DNA from 2 places in the Lysinibacillus parviboronicapiens genome. Region 1 is predicted to be linked to the other one. Evidence: riboswitches for the same ligand, from Rfam matches in the RefSeq annotation. Region 1 holds a riboswitch; the other holds the start of a gene.
The links. Region 1 has a riboswitch for S-adenosylmethionine ahead of C9J31_RS20815 (bifunctional homocysteine S-methyltransferase/methylenetetrahydrofolate reductase). Riboswitches for the same ligand answer to the same signal wherever they lie in the genome.

Region 2: linked by a shared signal. The riboswitch ahead of C9J31_RS22100 (cyclase family protein) and the one ahead of C9J31_RS20815 (bifunctional homocysteine S-methyltransferase/methylenetetrahydrofolate reductase) in region 1 are both predicted to bind S-adenosylmethionine.

Annotation. Positions count from the first base shown of each region.
Region 1 covers NZ_CP073713.1:4,307,942-4,316,229, reverse strand. Annotated here, with positions in the region: gene C9J31_RS20840 (SEL1-like repeat protein) at 1-663, shown strand, start outside; gene C9J31_RS20835 (globin-coupled sensor protein) at 1,216-2,505, shown strand; gene C9J31_RS20830 (helix-turn-helix domain-containing protein) at 2,633-2,851, shown strand; gene C9J31_RS20825 (IS3 family transposase) at 2,866-3,366, shown strand; gene hemG (protoporphyrinogen oxidase) at 3,630-5,018, shown strand; SAM riboswitch class I at 5,144-5,245, shown strand; gene C9J31_RS20815 (bifunctional homocysteine S-methyltransferase/methylenetetrahydrofolate reductase) at 5,341-7,188, shown strand; gene metH (methionine synthase) at 7,181-8,288, shown strand, end outside.
Region 2 covers NZ_CP073713.1:4,556,587-4,564,874, reverse strand. Annotated here, with positions in the region: gene C9J31_RS22120 (erythromycin esterase family protein) at 1-1,053, opposite strand, end outside; gene C9J31_RS22115 (hypothetical protein) at 1,251-1,604, opposite strand; gene C9J31_RS22110 (DUF2225 domain-containing protein) at 1,627-2,322, opposite strand; partial or broken gene C9J31_RS22105 (Cof-type HAD-IIB family hydrolase) at 2,836-3,610, shown strand; gene C9J31_RS22100 (cyclase family protein) at 3,720-4,457, opposite strand; SAM riboswitch class I at 4,539-4,639, opposite strand; gene C9J31_RS22095 (YuzC family spore coat inner layer protein) at 4,753-5,163, opposite strand; gene C9J31_RS22090 (helix-turn-helix domain-containing protein) at 5,323-6,906, opposite strand; gene C9J31_RS22085 (ABC transporter substrate-binding protein) at 6,992-7,939, opposite strand; gene C9J31_RS22080 (hypothetical protein) at 8,101-8,244, shown strand; gene C9J31_RS22075 (VOC family protein) at 8,241-8,288, shown strand, end outside.

The DNA of each region.
Region 1 (8,288 bases):
TATTTTGAGGGTATTGGTGTGACGGAAAGCTATAAACGCGCTTTCTCGCTATATGAAGCGGCAGCTATGCAAGGGCATGCAGATGCTGCAAATAACTTAGCGGATATGTATTTTAATGGTGAAGGTGTGCCAGAAAATATGGCACTTGCAAAGCAGTGGTTCGACTTCGCCGCAACACAAGGTGTAGCAGAGGCTATGTTTACATTAGGTATAATACATGAGCAAGGTTTGGCTGTGACAGTTGATGAAGAGCAAGCATTTCTTTTTTATAAAAAATCAGCCGAATCAAGCTATGTAGAGGCACAATACAGACTTGGTGGAATATATCTTGAAGGGCAATTAGGGCAAACAAGAGATGTGAACCGCGGTTTATATTGGTATGAAAAAGCTGCGGAGCAATATCATGTGGATGCCTTTTACGATTTAGGTTTTATTTGGAGTAAAGGTTTAACAGGAATTCGTAATATAGAAAAAGGTATTCATTGGTTCAAACAAGCAGCTCTTCAAGGGGACCCGGAGGCAAAATTACAACTTGGGCATATATATAACAAAGCGGAAGGCATTCCAAGAAATATTAAAGAGGCTAAAAAATGGTATGCGCTTGCAGCTGAAGCGGGTATCGAAGAAGCCACTACTTTACTTGAAGAATTAGAAAAATTGTAAAGTTAGTATTAAAATCATATAGGTGCTTATATTCATTTATGACATCGGCTGTTAATGATTATAAATACCTGTATTTAGGTCCTTTTATAGGATAGTAAGCATAGGGTATGGATAACAGTATTTATGTTAGCTAAAATAACAGCTTATTATTATGAAAATTGTAATGGTTAAAACACGTAAAGACGTGAAGCGTGAATAAAAAGCATTAAATGATGAAGGCTGCTCAAAAAAATTGGAGTAGCTTTTTTATTATTTATGCATTATTTTGGTAAGTAAAGAAAATTCCCTAACCAAAATAATAAAATAAATGGTATATAATGGGTATCATTAAATTGACAATCAGGGATAAAATGTATAATGTATATGAGAGATTTTGAAAGTGTGAATTAATAAATTTATGATTATTTTTGTGGAATTATATGATGTTATTTTATTGTAATATTATTTAAGCTATTGGAATCTTTTTGAATATTTATAAATATATATTGGTAAACGGATATAGGATATGGCTCAGCTTTTCAAAAGTAATCGTTAATGAAAGTGGGAAAATGTGTGATTTTTCAGAAGCAAAAAAAGGCAACGGCATTAGATTTGCAACAATACACCGTTAAAATGGATATTTCTAATCACCAGCCAATGCTAAAGCAGATTGAAATGCTCAATTTAACAAAGCAAGATTTACAATATTTAAAAGCGTTCAAACCATTTGTTGAGGGCAATATTAATCACATTGTTGACCGATTTTATGACATGATTGTTACTGAGCAAAGTTTAGTTGACATCATTAATAGACACAGTTCTGTGGAAAAGTTGAAAGTCACACTCCGTCGTCATATCGTTGAAATGTTTAATGGAAATATAGATGAAGACTTTTATAAAAGGCGAGTTAATATTGCAAAAGTACATGTACATATTGGACTTAGAACACAATGGTATATTTGTGCTTTCCAAGATTTATGCATATCATTTACAGACTTAGTAGAAAAACATGTAGCTCATCCGATGGACCAATTCAACACGATTCGTGCTATCTCTAAGATTTCAAATTTTGAACAGCAGCTAGTATTAGAGTCTTTTGAGAATACAGTTGTGCAACTCAAGGAAAACGTTGAACGTGGAAAAGAAGAAGTCGAAAAAAAAATTGTAGAATCCTCAGAGTGTCTTGCTGCGATTTCTCAAGAAACAAATGCCTCCTTTCATCTATTAAATATGCAATCTGATGAAATTAAACAATTGGCAAAAAAATCTCTTCATGTGTCCACTTTAGCCGAAAGTCAGGCACTAGAAGGTCGAGAACGATTACAACACCAATCTATAAATATGAATAATATTATTCACTCACTCGATCACATTACAGATAACATTGAACAATTGTCAGATATGTCAAAGGAAATGGAATCGATTATGAATGTTGTAACAAATATTGCGAACCAAACAAACCTACTAGCATTAAATGCTGCAATTGAAGCTGCTCGTGCTGGAGATGCTGGAAAAGGCTTTAGTGTTGTAGCAGATGAAGTACGGAAATTGTCAGGCCAAACGAAAGAATCAGTCACCGCAGTGGCGAGATTATTGCAGAAAACGAATGAGCGGACAGACAAACTCGTTTATTCACTTAGTAATATTCAAGAAGAGGTAGCATCTGGTGAGGAAAATATGGTACAAACGAAAGGTCAATTCAATAAAATATTGGAAGCTATGACAGAAGCAAAATGTCAAAATGACCGTATGGAAAAAGAAGTACAGGCTGTTACAGAAATTTTAAGTGAGCTTGGACTATCTTTTAACGAAGTAACAAATTCAGCAGACAAGTTAGCAAACTTCGCACAAAATTTAACTTAGACTAGAGACCTGACTGTGCTTTTGACATAGAAACTGGAGCTATCTATAAGATGATAAAAGCATGCTACTTCACTTTGATCTGCCCCGTAAAAGTTAGACACCAATCTAACTTTTACGGGGATTTTTTATGGCAAAGGTAAGTGTTGAACAACGTATTCAAGCAGTTCAACGATACTTAAATGGAGATGAATCCATGAGTGAAATTGCGAAAGATATCGGAGTGACAGATCGAGTTGTCAGTGATTGGATTCGCCGTTATCAAAAAAATGGTGTAGAGGCTTTCTTAAAATCCTATACAAAATATTCAGCTGACTATAAAATTAATGTACTTAATTTTATGAACTAAAGAGAATCTATGAAGTGGTGGAATTCATCAAAGTCGCTGATATTCCACGTAGTACGTATTATTACTGGGAAAAGCGTTTGAATCGTACTGATAAATACACGGATGTGAAAGCCGCAATTCAGTCCATTTATCATGAACACAAAGGACGTTATGGTTATCGTCGGATTACCAAAGAACTAAAAAAATACGGCATTCATCATGATCCTAAAACGATTAATTGTTTGATGAATGCCATTGGCATAAAATGTGAAGTCCGTATGAAGAAGTATCTTTCGTATAAAGGAAAAGTCGGAAAAATTGCCCCAAACATATTACAACGTGATTTTACAGCGGAAAATATGAACGAGAAATGGGTAACAGACGTGACAGAGTTCCATCTATTTGGTGAGAAACGCTATTTATCACCTGTCCTTGATTTATGTAATGGCGAAATTATTGCATACACAGTAATGAATCGTCCAGTGTATAATCTCGTCCATGATATGCTAGAGGCTAAGGGTTGTCACACCCTATGACAATTTATCTGCGATAGCAAAAGAATAAAGTGAAGAAGCGATAGGAGCACACATCGTGGTGACCAATATTCAGTTGGCCACATACGTCTTTTATCTTGTTCACGAAAAACATAGCACATTACTTAGATAAAGCAGACCCCTGATATGTTTGGAAGCTATGTTGAAAAATCCATTTTTGCTAAATTTGTAAAGGGTTTAACGTAATTCTTTGCGAAAAGCGTTTATACTGAATGGAGAGAAATAAAGAAATAGGGGCGGTTAAGATGAAAACAGTGGTTGTATTAGGTAGCGGAATTACAGGGTTGTGTACGATGCATTATTTACAACGCCAGGTGAGGGAAAAAAACTTGGATGTAAAACTTGTGCTCATTGAAAAAAATGCCTATTTAGGAGGCAAGCTACATTCCGCTTATGAACAAGGCTTTATAATGGAAACAGGAGCAGATTCTATAGTGGCACGACATAAAGGGGTCATGGAGCTAGTACAGGAGCTTGAGTTTGAAGAAGAACTTGTATTCAACGAAACGGGTATATCTTATATCTATACTAATAATGAGTTACATGCAATTCCAACAGACACGACATTTGGTATTCCAATGAGTCTAGCATCTCTTGAAGCAAGTACACTTGTTTCAGAAGCAGGAAAACAGGAGGCATTAAAAGATTTAACAATGCCCAATGTTGACTTTACAAAAGAAAGCTCCATTGGTGAGTTTTTAACATACTATTTAGGTGATGAACTTGTTCAAAATCAAATAGCACCAGTACTAGCTGGTGTATACTCTGGTGACTTAAATCAACTATCGATTGGCTCAACGTTACCGTATTTAATTGATTATAAAAATGATTATGGTAGTGTGATCAAGGGTTTTGATGCGAACCGTGAGCAATTTGTGAAAGCTGCAAATAAAAAATTTATTTCATTTAAAAAAGGTTTATCATCACTTATTGACCGACTTGAAGAAACATTAACGGATGTAGAAATTCTCAAAGGGATAGCCGCAACACAGGTAACGAAACATGAAAATCACTATGTAATTACGTTAGCAAATAGTGTGAACATGGAAGCAGATCATGTTGTATTAGCATTACCTAACGAAGCGGTACAATATTTATTGCAGGACACGTCATTAAATAATTATTTTGAACGATTTAATACAGCATCAGCGATTACGATTTATTTAGGCTTTGATGTACCAGATGCTGTCCTACCTGCAGACGGGACGGGCTTTATCGTGTCACACAATGCTAATTTACAATGCAATGCGGCAACGTGGACGAGCCGAAAATGGAAGCATACTTCAGCAGACAGTAAATTACTTGTGCGATTATTTTATAAGAGCATTAACCCTGCGTATGAGGAATTACGAGCAATGACAGAGGAGGAACTGGCTGCAGTAGCACTAGATGATGTGCGAAAAAGCTTAGGTATTGAGGAGAAACCAACAGTTGTGAATGTTTCAAAATGGATTAATCAAATGCCTAAATATGATTTGGCTCATCAGGAAGCTTTAAAGGGGCTAACAGCTGAACTTTCAGAAAGATATCCTAATTTATCAATTGCAGGTTGTTCTTATTTCGGCGTAGGCATCGGTGCTTGTATTCAAAATGGTAAAAAAATTGGTGAAGAGCTAGCAGAAAAATTATCTTGATTTTTTAGGAAAAACTCAAAAAACATATATTTCGTGTGAAAAATCCTTTGTTACGTGAAATAGTCTTGACTCTATCGTTTGTAAACGATATGATTCTTTTAATTATTTAAAAAATTCATAATACATTCTTATCAAGAGAAGCTGAGGGACTGGCCCTGTGACGCTTCAGCAACCAACTTCGTGTCAGGTGCTAAATCCAGAAGACCTTGTTGGTCCGAAGATGAGAAGGAAAAAACAATTACGATTCGTTAAAGCCTTCTTTTTTGTAAAAGAAGGCTTTTTATATTTTATGTTGAAAACAAGGGAAGCGAGGTTATGTTTTATGGGATTGCTTGAAAAGTTAAAAACACACGTCTTAACAGCAGATGGTGCAATAGGCACAGTGTTATATGGTTATGGCTTGGAATACTGCCATGAGGAAATGAATGTACAACGACCAGAATTAATTGAAAAAATTCATCGTGAATATATTGCTGCGGGCGCTGATATTATCCAAACCAATACATATGGTGCCAACGCGGTTAAATTAGCGCGCTACGGCTTAGAAACGCGTGTGCAACAGTTCAATGAAGCGGCCATTACGATTGCCAAGCGTGCAGCGGCAGATGGTGGACAATTTGTACTTGGCACAATTGGAGGAATTCGTGGTATTCGTAAAAGTGATGCAACTTTAGAAGAAATCTTAGTGACTGTTGAAGAGCAGGCAACTGTGTTACTTGCAGGCAATCCAGACGGCCTTTTACTAGAAACATATTATGATTTTGAAGAGTTAACAGCAACGTTGTCCATGCTACGTACGAAAACAAATTTACCGATTATTGCACAAGTATCCATGCATGAACCTGGTGTATTGCAAAACGGGATGACATTAAATCATGCCTTACATGAGTTAGAGACACTCGGTGCGGATGTAGTTGGTGTTAACTGTCGACTAGGCCCACATCATACTATTCAAGCGTTTGAAGGCGTAGAGCTTCCTGACAAGGCATTTATGTCAGCCTATCCGAATGCTTCTCTGTTAGATGTGGAGGACGGACGTGTGGTATATGAGTCAGAGGCAGATTACTTTGGTCGAGCTGCAGTAGCTTTACGCGATCAAGGCGTACGTTTAATCGGGGGCTGTTGTGGAACGACACCCAAGCATATTGCGGCGGCTAAAAAATACTTAGAAGAGCTAGCACCTGTGGAAGAAAAGTATGCAAAGCCAGAAAAGATTGAAATTGTTCGTGAGGCAGAACCAACAACGTATGAGCCGTTACATGAAAAGGTCAAGCGAGAGCGGTCGATCATTGTAGAACTAGATACACCAAGACATTTAGAAATTGATGGTTTTATGAAAGGTGCCAAAAAGCTCTACGATGCAGGGGCCGATGTGGTGATGATGGCGGATAATTCTTTAGCCTCCCCGCGCATTAGCAATGTAGCAATGGGCGCTTTGCTGAAGGGAACGCAAGGAATACGACCACTGACGCATATAACATGCCGTGACCGTAACTTGATTGGTCTACAATCGCATTTGATGGGCTTAAATGCACTTGGGATTCATGATATTTTAGCTGTTACTGGGGATCCCACGAAGGTAGGCGACTTCCCCGGCGCGACAAGTGTTTATGATGTATCTTCAATGGAGCTTATTCAACTTATTAAACAGTTAAATGAAGGGGTATCATTTTCCGGAAAACCACTTCGTAAAAAGGCAAACTTTTCAGTAGCGGCAGCATTCAATCCGAATGTACGTGTATTGGAACGTGCTGTAGCACGATTAGAGAAGAAGATTGAACATGGTGCAGATTATTTTATTTCACAGCCTGTGTATACGAAGGAAAAAATTGTAGAAATTTATGAGGCAACCAAACATTTAGATGCACCGATTTATATAGGAATTATGCCTGTTACGAGCTATAAGAGTGCAGAGTTTTTACACCATGAAGTGCCGGGCATCAAATTATCGGAGGATGCATTAGCACGTATGAAGGCTTGTGGTGAAGATAAGGACCGTGCAACATTGGAAGGAATTGCGATTGCAAAAGAATTAGTTGAAGTAGCTTCAGAATATTTCAATGGTATTTACTTAATCACACCATTTTTACGCTATGACATGACACTAGAGTTGATGAAATATATTGAGCAATTGGATGAACAGAAAAAAGGGGTACGTATAAATGGCTAAGCACTTAATTGAAGAGCAACTTGAGAAAAGAATTTTAATTCTTGATGGCGCAATGGGTACAATGCTACAAAATGAAAACTTATCAGCAGAGGATTTTGGCGGTGAAGATCTTGACGGTTGTAATGAAAATCTTGTGCTCACAAGACCAGATGTACTTGAAAAGGTTCACAGAAAATATTTAGAAGCGGGTGCAGATATTATTTGTACAAATACGTTTGGTGGTACACCACTCGTCTTAAACGAATATAATCTTGGCGCCAAGGCAGAAGACATTAATAAACGTGCGGTGGAGATTGCTCGTAAGGTTGTAGATCAGTTTTCTACACAAGAATGGCCACGTTTTGTAGCGGGGGCCATGGGACCGACAACCAAAACCTTATCGGTAACCGGTGGTATTACATTTGATGAGCTAGAGGAAAACTTCTATGTGCAAGCGAAAGCTTTAATAGAAGCAGGTGCAGATGTTCTGCTACTGGAAACGAGTCAGGATATGCTGAACGTAAAGGCGGGAACACTGGGAGTATCACGTGCCTTTGAAACTACGGGACAAGAAATTCCGGTAATGATTTCAGGTACCATTGAACCAATGGGTACAACACTTGCAGGTCAAACAATTGATGCATTTTATATTTCAATTGAGCACATTAAGCCGTTATCAGTTGGCTTAAACTGTGCTACAGGCCCGGAATTTATGACAGACCATATTCGTTCGCTTGCAGAGCTTTCTACTGGCTATATTAGCTGTTATCCAAATGCAGGTTTACCGGACGAAGAAGGCTGCTATCATGAATCACCAGAGTCACTTTCACAGAAATTAAAAGGCTTTGCTGATAAAGGGTGGCTAAATATTGTTGGCGGCTGTTGTGGGACTACACCAGCACATATTGCAGCTATCCGTGAAGCGATAAAAGATGAAAAACCCCGTCAATTACCTGAAGCTACACATGGACATGTTGTATCTGGGATTGAGCCATTAGTCTATGATGATTCTATGCGACCACTATTTATCGGGGAACGAACAAATGTTATCGGATCACGTAAATTTAAAAACTTAATTATAGATGGTAAGTTTGAAGAAGCAGCAGAAATTGCTCGCGCGC
Region 2 (8,288 bases), 250 kb from region 1:
ATGAGCCCAAACAATAAATTTTTCTGCCGGGTAAATTTCTGTTGATAACCAAAGCAAGTTTTCGAGCATTGCTTGATCACGCCATTCCATTGTTTTCAAAAACGGCTCAGGGTTATTTTTTTCGATTTCAATATTTGATTGAATTGTAAGTTCCACATATTCATTTGCTAAATGGATACGATCTGTTAACGTTCTCTCCATAAGTTTTACAATATGAGGTTCATTCGGATAAGCTGATTTTAATTCTGCCTCCTTAAGCTTCACTTGTGATTTTACCTGTGTGTAGATATCAATGATACTAGGCTTTGCTTTTTGGTAGCCTTGTAAATCCTTACTTGAACTCCACTGCGCTAATTGCTCCTCTACGTTACTGAACTGTTTAGCTAAGTCACTGTTTTTTAACCAGTCACCGTTTGTAAATGCTCCTTGTTGCTGAATATCAAATCCTGCTAACACTAGTGGTTTATCTGTTTGTTGAGTCTTTTTCGTATAGTCAAACAACGGTAGTGTTTCCTTTGTCCACCACACGCCAAAAATAGCATCCTTCATCGTTTGTTGTGCGGCTTGCTTGTCAATTTGTCCTTGGGCATTCATGACATTGCCCATACCGCTTTCAAATGCAAGAACGTTGTAGTCCATTTCTTGATGTAAAAATTGAATGATGCGGGTTTTGGCAAGGTTAAATTCAGCCACTCCATGCGAGCTCTCACCTAAAAAGACAATGCGTTTATCATGTAATAATGGCTTTAACATCGCTAAATCATCAAAATTACTAGATGGAATGTGCTGCTTTTCTAGTTTTTCTGGTTGAATGGACGTTAAACTATAGGCATGGTCATTGGTCCAACTTTTCCATTCTTGTAGTGTTTCATTTGATGTGCGAGCTTGCTTAACATCTACATTATTATTTTCCACTGCCGTGTGCTCTGTATGGGCAGGGACAGCAGCTGAGGCATTGGCAACATTGCTGAAGCTTAGTAAACTAGTAATGGCTACGCTTAGTGAAAGCAAAACTATTTTTTTCTTGTTGTTTTGCTGATACGGCTTAATCAAAATTCATCGGCCCCTTTCTTAGATGAGTCCCATTATAATGAATTAAGGTTAAAAATTTGGTGGAACTTGTTTAAATTTAGTTTAAATTCCTGATATTTCTTAGGGGCGGTGTATATTTAAAATATGGAGCGGACAAAAAACACCTCGAGATGGGTACATGAAAAATCAGTACGCATTTTGGAAGGTGTGTTTTTGTCTTACTTGTAATGATATGTGCCTACTCGTGGATTGTTACGCTGGATTTGATTAAACCATGCTTGATCTTTTTTCTCTTGATTTAACGTACTAACGATGGATGATGAACAATTAACACAGATTTTTGCTTGAGTTATATTCCCACATCGCTCACATGGCGCGCCGAGATTCGGGAATATCGACTTTTTTAATTTACCTGCTTTTACCCACTTATAAATCAACTCGGATGAAACACCTGTTAATGCAACAACTTCATCATTTGATAAAATGCGATTATTTTTTCTTAGTAAGAAATGATGTAATTCTGAAAAAACATCTTCTTCTCTCGCATCTATTTTTTTGCCAAATAGCTGCATGCTACTTCACTCCTCCATTACTTCATTTGAGGATTTCTCCTATACTTTCATTCATGCTGATGGAATGCTCATCATATTTATAATTTTCCCAACGATTACGCGCTAGCTTGCGATACTTGTTGGATATACTACGGTCAGAAATTAAGCGAGAGAATCCTTTTTTGGCTTCGGCAATATCACCGAGACGTAAGCTCAGTTCTGCATGTAAAAATTGGATACGTTCCTCGCCCTCTTGGTTGGAAGCAAAGGACTTACTGTAAAAGTCTCTAGCTGCAAAGAGATAGCGCATTTCTGATTCCTGTTCGCTTTTTAAGCGGTAAAGCCATGCTATTTTTAGCGCGAAATTGGCCATTAAAAGGGGCTCTTCCATAGATGCCCTCGATACGAGGTATGCTAATTTGTAGCTTACAATCGCGTCATCAATTGTCCGTTCCTGACAAATATTCATTGGTTTTTGCAGTTCTTTAATATACAATTCATCAATTAGCAGCATGAACGGACCATAAGTTCTCGTCATAGATTTGTGGTACGCATATCCACAATGTGGACAAACAGCTACTTCGTAAAACAGCGGATTTAAACCTTCATAAATGGGCATGAAGTCTGTTTGTTCCTCCATTACTTTATAGCGGTTTGGACGTACCTTATATGTAGTAAAATGTTTTTTGCAAAATTTGCAATCCACATTACTTTCATAGTAGTAAATGTTAAAAGCCATATGATTCAACTCCTTTACTGCGAATGCATAGTTATTTCTTTTGTTCTATTTATAGAATGTATATGTTCGTTCAATAGATTTAATTAATTTACTCTTATATTAACAATTCTATGTTTATTGGTATACTCCTTTAGAATTATTTACACAATATTTGTTCATATTTATGTTATTTTTATGTAAGTTTGAAGTTTCGTAAAATCTACTGGTAATAGCATTTATCGGTGTGTTTGACATAAAGTTAAATGGATTGTCAAATTACAATTCATAGTTGACTTGAAAAACTTTTTTTTGGTGGACAGTGCTGGCTGTTGTATGACTTTTTTTTATTGCTGGTTGTAGGTTAAATTAACTATTGTAGGTTTTCACAAAAAAATTCCTGTCATTGATACTAATTAGATGATATCAATGCAATTAGTATAAAAACGGGCAAGTTGTTTTTCTTTATAATTTAAAAGTACAATATAGTAATAATTGCTAATTAGCATCAAGCAATCAATCAATGAAGGAGCTAATATGAACTGTAAAATTATATTCTTTGATGTTGATGGAACGCTCATTAATTATGAGGATGGGAAGTATCGTAGACAGTACTAAGATAGCTCTACAGATATTGAAAAGCAAAGGGATTCGATTAGTGGCTGCTACTGGAAGACCACTATCAATGTGTCAGGATTTGATGGCTCTAGGTATCGAAACGTTTATTACAGCCAATGGTGCGTATGTGAAGCACCAAGATCAAGTTATTCAAAAAATACCGCTGGCGCAAGCGATAGTGCACACAGTAAAAGATTTTGCTGATGAAAATAACCAAAGTCTTACATTTTTTACAGAACAATTATCAATGAACAGTGTACATAATCCTATAACTTTAAAAGCAATGAGAGAAACTTTATCTTTAATGGATTTCCCGATAATCAATGAAGATATTTTAAATCAAGAGGTCTACTTAATGTGTTTATATGTGGACGAACAGATGGAGAAAAAGTACACGAGGCAATTTCCAAATTTAAAATTTGAAAGATGGCATCCAAATATCGTCAATGTCTTGCAAGACGATGTTTCAAAATCAATTGCAGTAAAAGCTGTGTTAAATTATTTCCAGTTAACTTCCCATGAAGCCATTGCTTTTGGTGATGGAGACAATGATATTGATATGTTGGAGCAAGTTGGATATGGTATTGCGATGGCAAATGGCAGTGAAGCATTAAAAAGAAATGCTGACTTTGTAACGAAGAAATCCAATGAGGGTGGCATTGATTATGCATTACGTAAACTGTGCCTCATCTAAATAGAGTAGCTATTTTATAGCCTGTGTAAGTAAATGCCGTAATTAGGTCTGTTCCAAGGTACCAATAAGTGACCTTGGAACAGGCCCTTTTTAGATGATGTTGAAAGATTTAAGGCAAAATTGCGAATGAACGCACGGGGAAGCCGGATGCTTTTTCAGGTTTTGGCACGATATTGAATATTATTGCTCCTTTAGGTGGTAGCTTGTCCAAATTTGTCATCAGCTCGATTTGGTATGTATCCTGATCGAGTACATAATATTCGCCATCTAACTTACCATTTTTACGAAAATCAGCAGCTGAATCAGTATCAAATGTTTCATGACCTACGGCACTCACTCTTCGTTCTTTAAATAAAAACTGTAATGCTGGTAAGCTCCAACCGGGAATATGATTATGGCCTTCTTCGTCCTTGTTATTAAAGGCATCTTTATCTGGCCAGCGTTTACTCCAATCTGTTCGCAGTGCAACAAATGTCCCTGCTTCTATTTCGCCAAACTCCGCTTCAAAGTCAAGAATATCCTGTACAGATAACGAGAAGTCATGATTTGTTGCAGATTCCTTAGCTTTGTTAATCACAATAAGTGGTAAAACAAGTTCTTTTAATTGTAATTCATCCAAATAGCGCGTGTCTCGGACGAAGTGAACCGGCGGATCGATATGTGTCCCATATTGCCCAGGAAACGTAAATTGTTGTGCAAAAAATCCTTCGTCATGCGAGAATAACGTGTCAAACTTCGCATCCTCAAACATAAAAAAGTGTGGTGAATTGGGACCAAATGTGTGTGTTAAATCAATCCATTCCTTAGATTTTAATAATTGAAGTGCCTGTAAAAGTTCGTTAGTCAATATGAACAGCTCCTTTAGTTAAAATAAAAAGAGAGCCATCTTTTAGAAGAGGGCCCTCGTGCATCACAACTGAAGTCAATCTTCTCATCTTTAAGGCGATATTCGCCATTGGAATTAGCACCATGCTAAGGCTGGTTGCTGAGACTTCATAGGGCCAATCCCTCCGTCTCTCGAGATAAGAAAAAAAGCGTATAAGAATTTTCAGAAAAATAATTATAAGTACTTTAACATATTCAACCATAGTTTACAAGTTTAAGAGATGTGTAATAAAAGCGATTTTATCTACTTCTGCCAATCACCAATTTAAAATTAATGTTAGGCCGCAACAACCGTTTTCAATAAAAAGTACTCGAAGATTATCAGGTGTATATTTAGTGTCGAATTTAATGCTGATGCCTGTGGACGCAATTAATTTATCGACTTCAGTTTTATTTGATAGTTGCGCGGCGTTCATGAGATCGTGTGCAAATTGCTCTGACCCATCAATTTTATCTGTAAGTAGTCGAGCTTGCTGCATAATCGTTTGTACCTGTTTTGCGGATGACTGCAGTTTATGTGTGTTAACTGGTGGGAAGGGGCTAGTGGTTGGTTGATTTGTCGGCATTGCCAAATGGCTAGGGAGTGGGCTAGGTGTGGTATGGTTGGACGTTGCCCATGGGGGATAATGATTGGCATAGACAAAATACGGATAAGGGTTGTAATACAACGGAATTCCTCCTATCCAATTTCTGATACCCTTATCTTATGTAAAATAAAGACGTTAGGTGTTAAAGGTGTCGATCTTCTAAAACCAACCATGAAGTTACTAGTTTATATATACAATCAAGCACATTATTCGGATGATTAGTCCTGCCTTTTAGATGTCTTACCCTAGAACATGTAAGACATCTTCTATTTTTTTGCTGTGGGAAAGTACGCCGTAATTCATCCACGTTAAAAAATCCACTTCATAGACGCAATGATTTTTAACCGCTGAAAGGGCAAGCCATATAGGTGAGGTTAAAATATTTCGTTCCTCTCCTTCAAAAGTAGAATGCTGTTTATCAAATGTTATGAACAGATGATGGGCATCAAGTTTACTAAGTTGATCGTTCGTCAATGCGCATCTTCTTGTGTGATGAGGCATATTCCAGACAAGCGGATGGGGCATCAAACCTAAATCTCGATATAAAATGGGCCCTGTGTAGCCGCATTCTGGGCCAGCATAAAGACTAATACTATTTGCTGAAATACGAAGAAAGGCAACGGTTTGTCCATAAACAGATTTACTTAAGATTGTTCTGGCATCATGGACAGTGTGCTCATATTGCCTAATGACATCTTTCATGATGGCGATTCGGCCTGTTAGATCTGCAATTTTATAGAGTGTTGAACGCCAGTCCTCACCAGGGTGCGAGAAATGACAAATTGGCGCTAACTGATTTAAATGGTGGCAAGTGTCCCAGCGCTCTACACCAGCATTTAACATGATTAAATTTGGCTTATATTGTAAAATCTGTTCCATGCGACCATCGGCTACATCAATATCCGGCACTTCTTGTAAGTCCAAGTATTCTTGTTTCCCCCATTTTGCATGGCTAAATTGGGCAATGGGTGTAATGCCTAATGCAACTAAAAAATCTTCTAAAAAAGGAGCAAAAATACGAATGCTGTTGCTGTGACTTTTACGATATTGTCCCGGAGAGACACCGACATGTTCTTTAAAGCGACGGTTAAAATAATATTCATTATTAAATCCAACGGTTTGACTGATCTCAAATATCCGATCATTAGTTGTGCTAAGTAATTGTTTTGCACGATCAATCCGAATATTGTTTAAATAGTGAAGAGGGATGTGGCCAGTGATTTCTTTAAAGAGACGAGAATAATTCCACCGAGGAACATCTGCAATATGTGATAATTGTTCGACAGTCCAATCCTTTTCATAGTGTTCGTGGATATAGTCAATGGAATGTTCAACAGATTGGCGGTCATTTTTTTGGTGCAATTTAGGGAGATTCTGTTGAAGAATAAATAGCATAAATTCTTGAAATCGAACATGCTGCTCAAATATCGAAAGTTCATCATTCATTAAGCGGTTGCGATAAATAATCTCTAGTTGATTGTTACATTGTGAAACGGGAAGGCAACGTAGTTCACCTATAATTGAAAAGATTTCATGCACTTTAGGTTGCTTTGAATCACCCAAACTTATAGTTGTAAACGACAATTGATAGAAACTAAAACACTCACTTTCAATGCTAATTTCAGTCATGTTATCTGGAGAAATAATAACGCATTTACCTTCAGCAAGTTTAATAGTTTCCCCAGCTACTACTAGTTTTCCATGGCCATTATTAATGATGAATAATGTATAGTCATTGTTATTATTTGTCTGCCATTGCCTTTCTGAGAATTGAGCAAAATACAATATTTCTTGTAATACGTACATAAACGGTTGCTTTCCCATTGCATCCTTCATCCTTTCCATATTTTTTTTGAAAACAACAGAAAGAAAGCCCTTAGAGAGCTTTCCATTTTTCAAGATGATTCAGTTATTTAACAAACCATTTTTCAAGATCATCATATTTTAATAAGTTTGCTGTAATAGCTCCTGTTTGCCAATATGTTCTACTTGCGATATACACATGACCATTTTTTACTGCGGGTACCGATTTCCATAGCGTGCTATCAAGCCATTGAACAGCCTCTTGATTTTCCTTCGATTCCCATGTTCCATCAGAAGGGAAGATGATAATATGGTCCGCATCCAAATTGGGAATAGCCTCTTCAGATAAAACTTCTTGGAATTCCTTCATATCACGCACTAAAGGATGTGGTGTTAAACCTGCTTCTTTGTAAACATTCCCTATGAATCGATTTTCGATGCCAAGTAAAGCTAAAGTTTTATCTGCAACGTTTAAACGTAAAACGGCTACTGTATCGTCACCGACAGAGGCATCTAATTCAGTTTTTAATAAAGTCACTCGCTCTTCATACTGTTTAACAACCTCATCCGCTTTTTCTGATACGTTTAAAACATCTGCAATTGTTTTTACAATTTCTCGAGGATTTTGGAGAATTTCTTCTTTTAATCGATAAGTTGGTGCAATTTTTGAGTACTTTTCATATTTCTCTGAATCGACTGCTCCGTCCACAATGATTAAATCTGGCTTTGCTTCCAATAGAGCCTCTATACTTCCTGTCACATCGAACTTAGGTACATCTAAATTTAAATACTCTTGTATACCCCATATTGGATGATACCACTGGATGACTGGCTTTATATCAAGAGCGCTTAAATAATCTTCTAAGTAGACGGCTGCGACTCTCTGTGGATGGGCAGGGATTTCGACTTTACCAAACTCATCCTCTACAATTCTAGTCTCTGCTGCTGATGTGTTTTCTTGCGATTCAACTTTTTGTTCGTTAGAACTACATGCTCCTAAAATGAACGTCAGCACCAATAAAAGTGCTAACGAAAAAAATGGCCCTCTACGCATAGCTATTCACTCCTATAGTTTTCGTACAGATACACTGTGAAAACATTTGTAATTTAGAATGATAATCATTCTCGTTTGATTCAAGTAAATTATAGGATACATTAATTAAACAAACAATACACATTCTCTAGATGTTTCTTATACAAACTTGAGAGAGTTTTATGGTAAAGAAGTGGGAGACACAAAAAATAGTAAGTGTCGTCTTTGAGTATTTTATATTTGGGACAGTTGATAAAGATAAAGGGGATTTCCGTGTAGAAATAGAATTAAGTAAAGAGACTGTAGAAAAGGGGATTACGAGATGAACCGTTTAAATTTAATAACGTTAGGTGTTAAAGATATGGTAGAG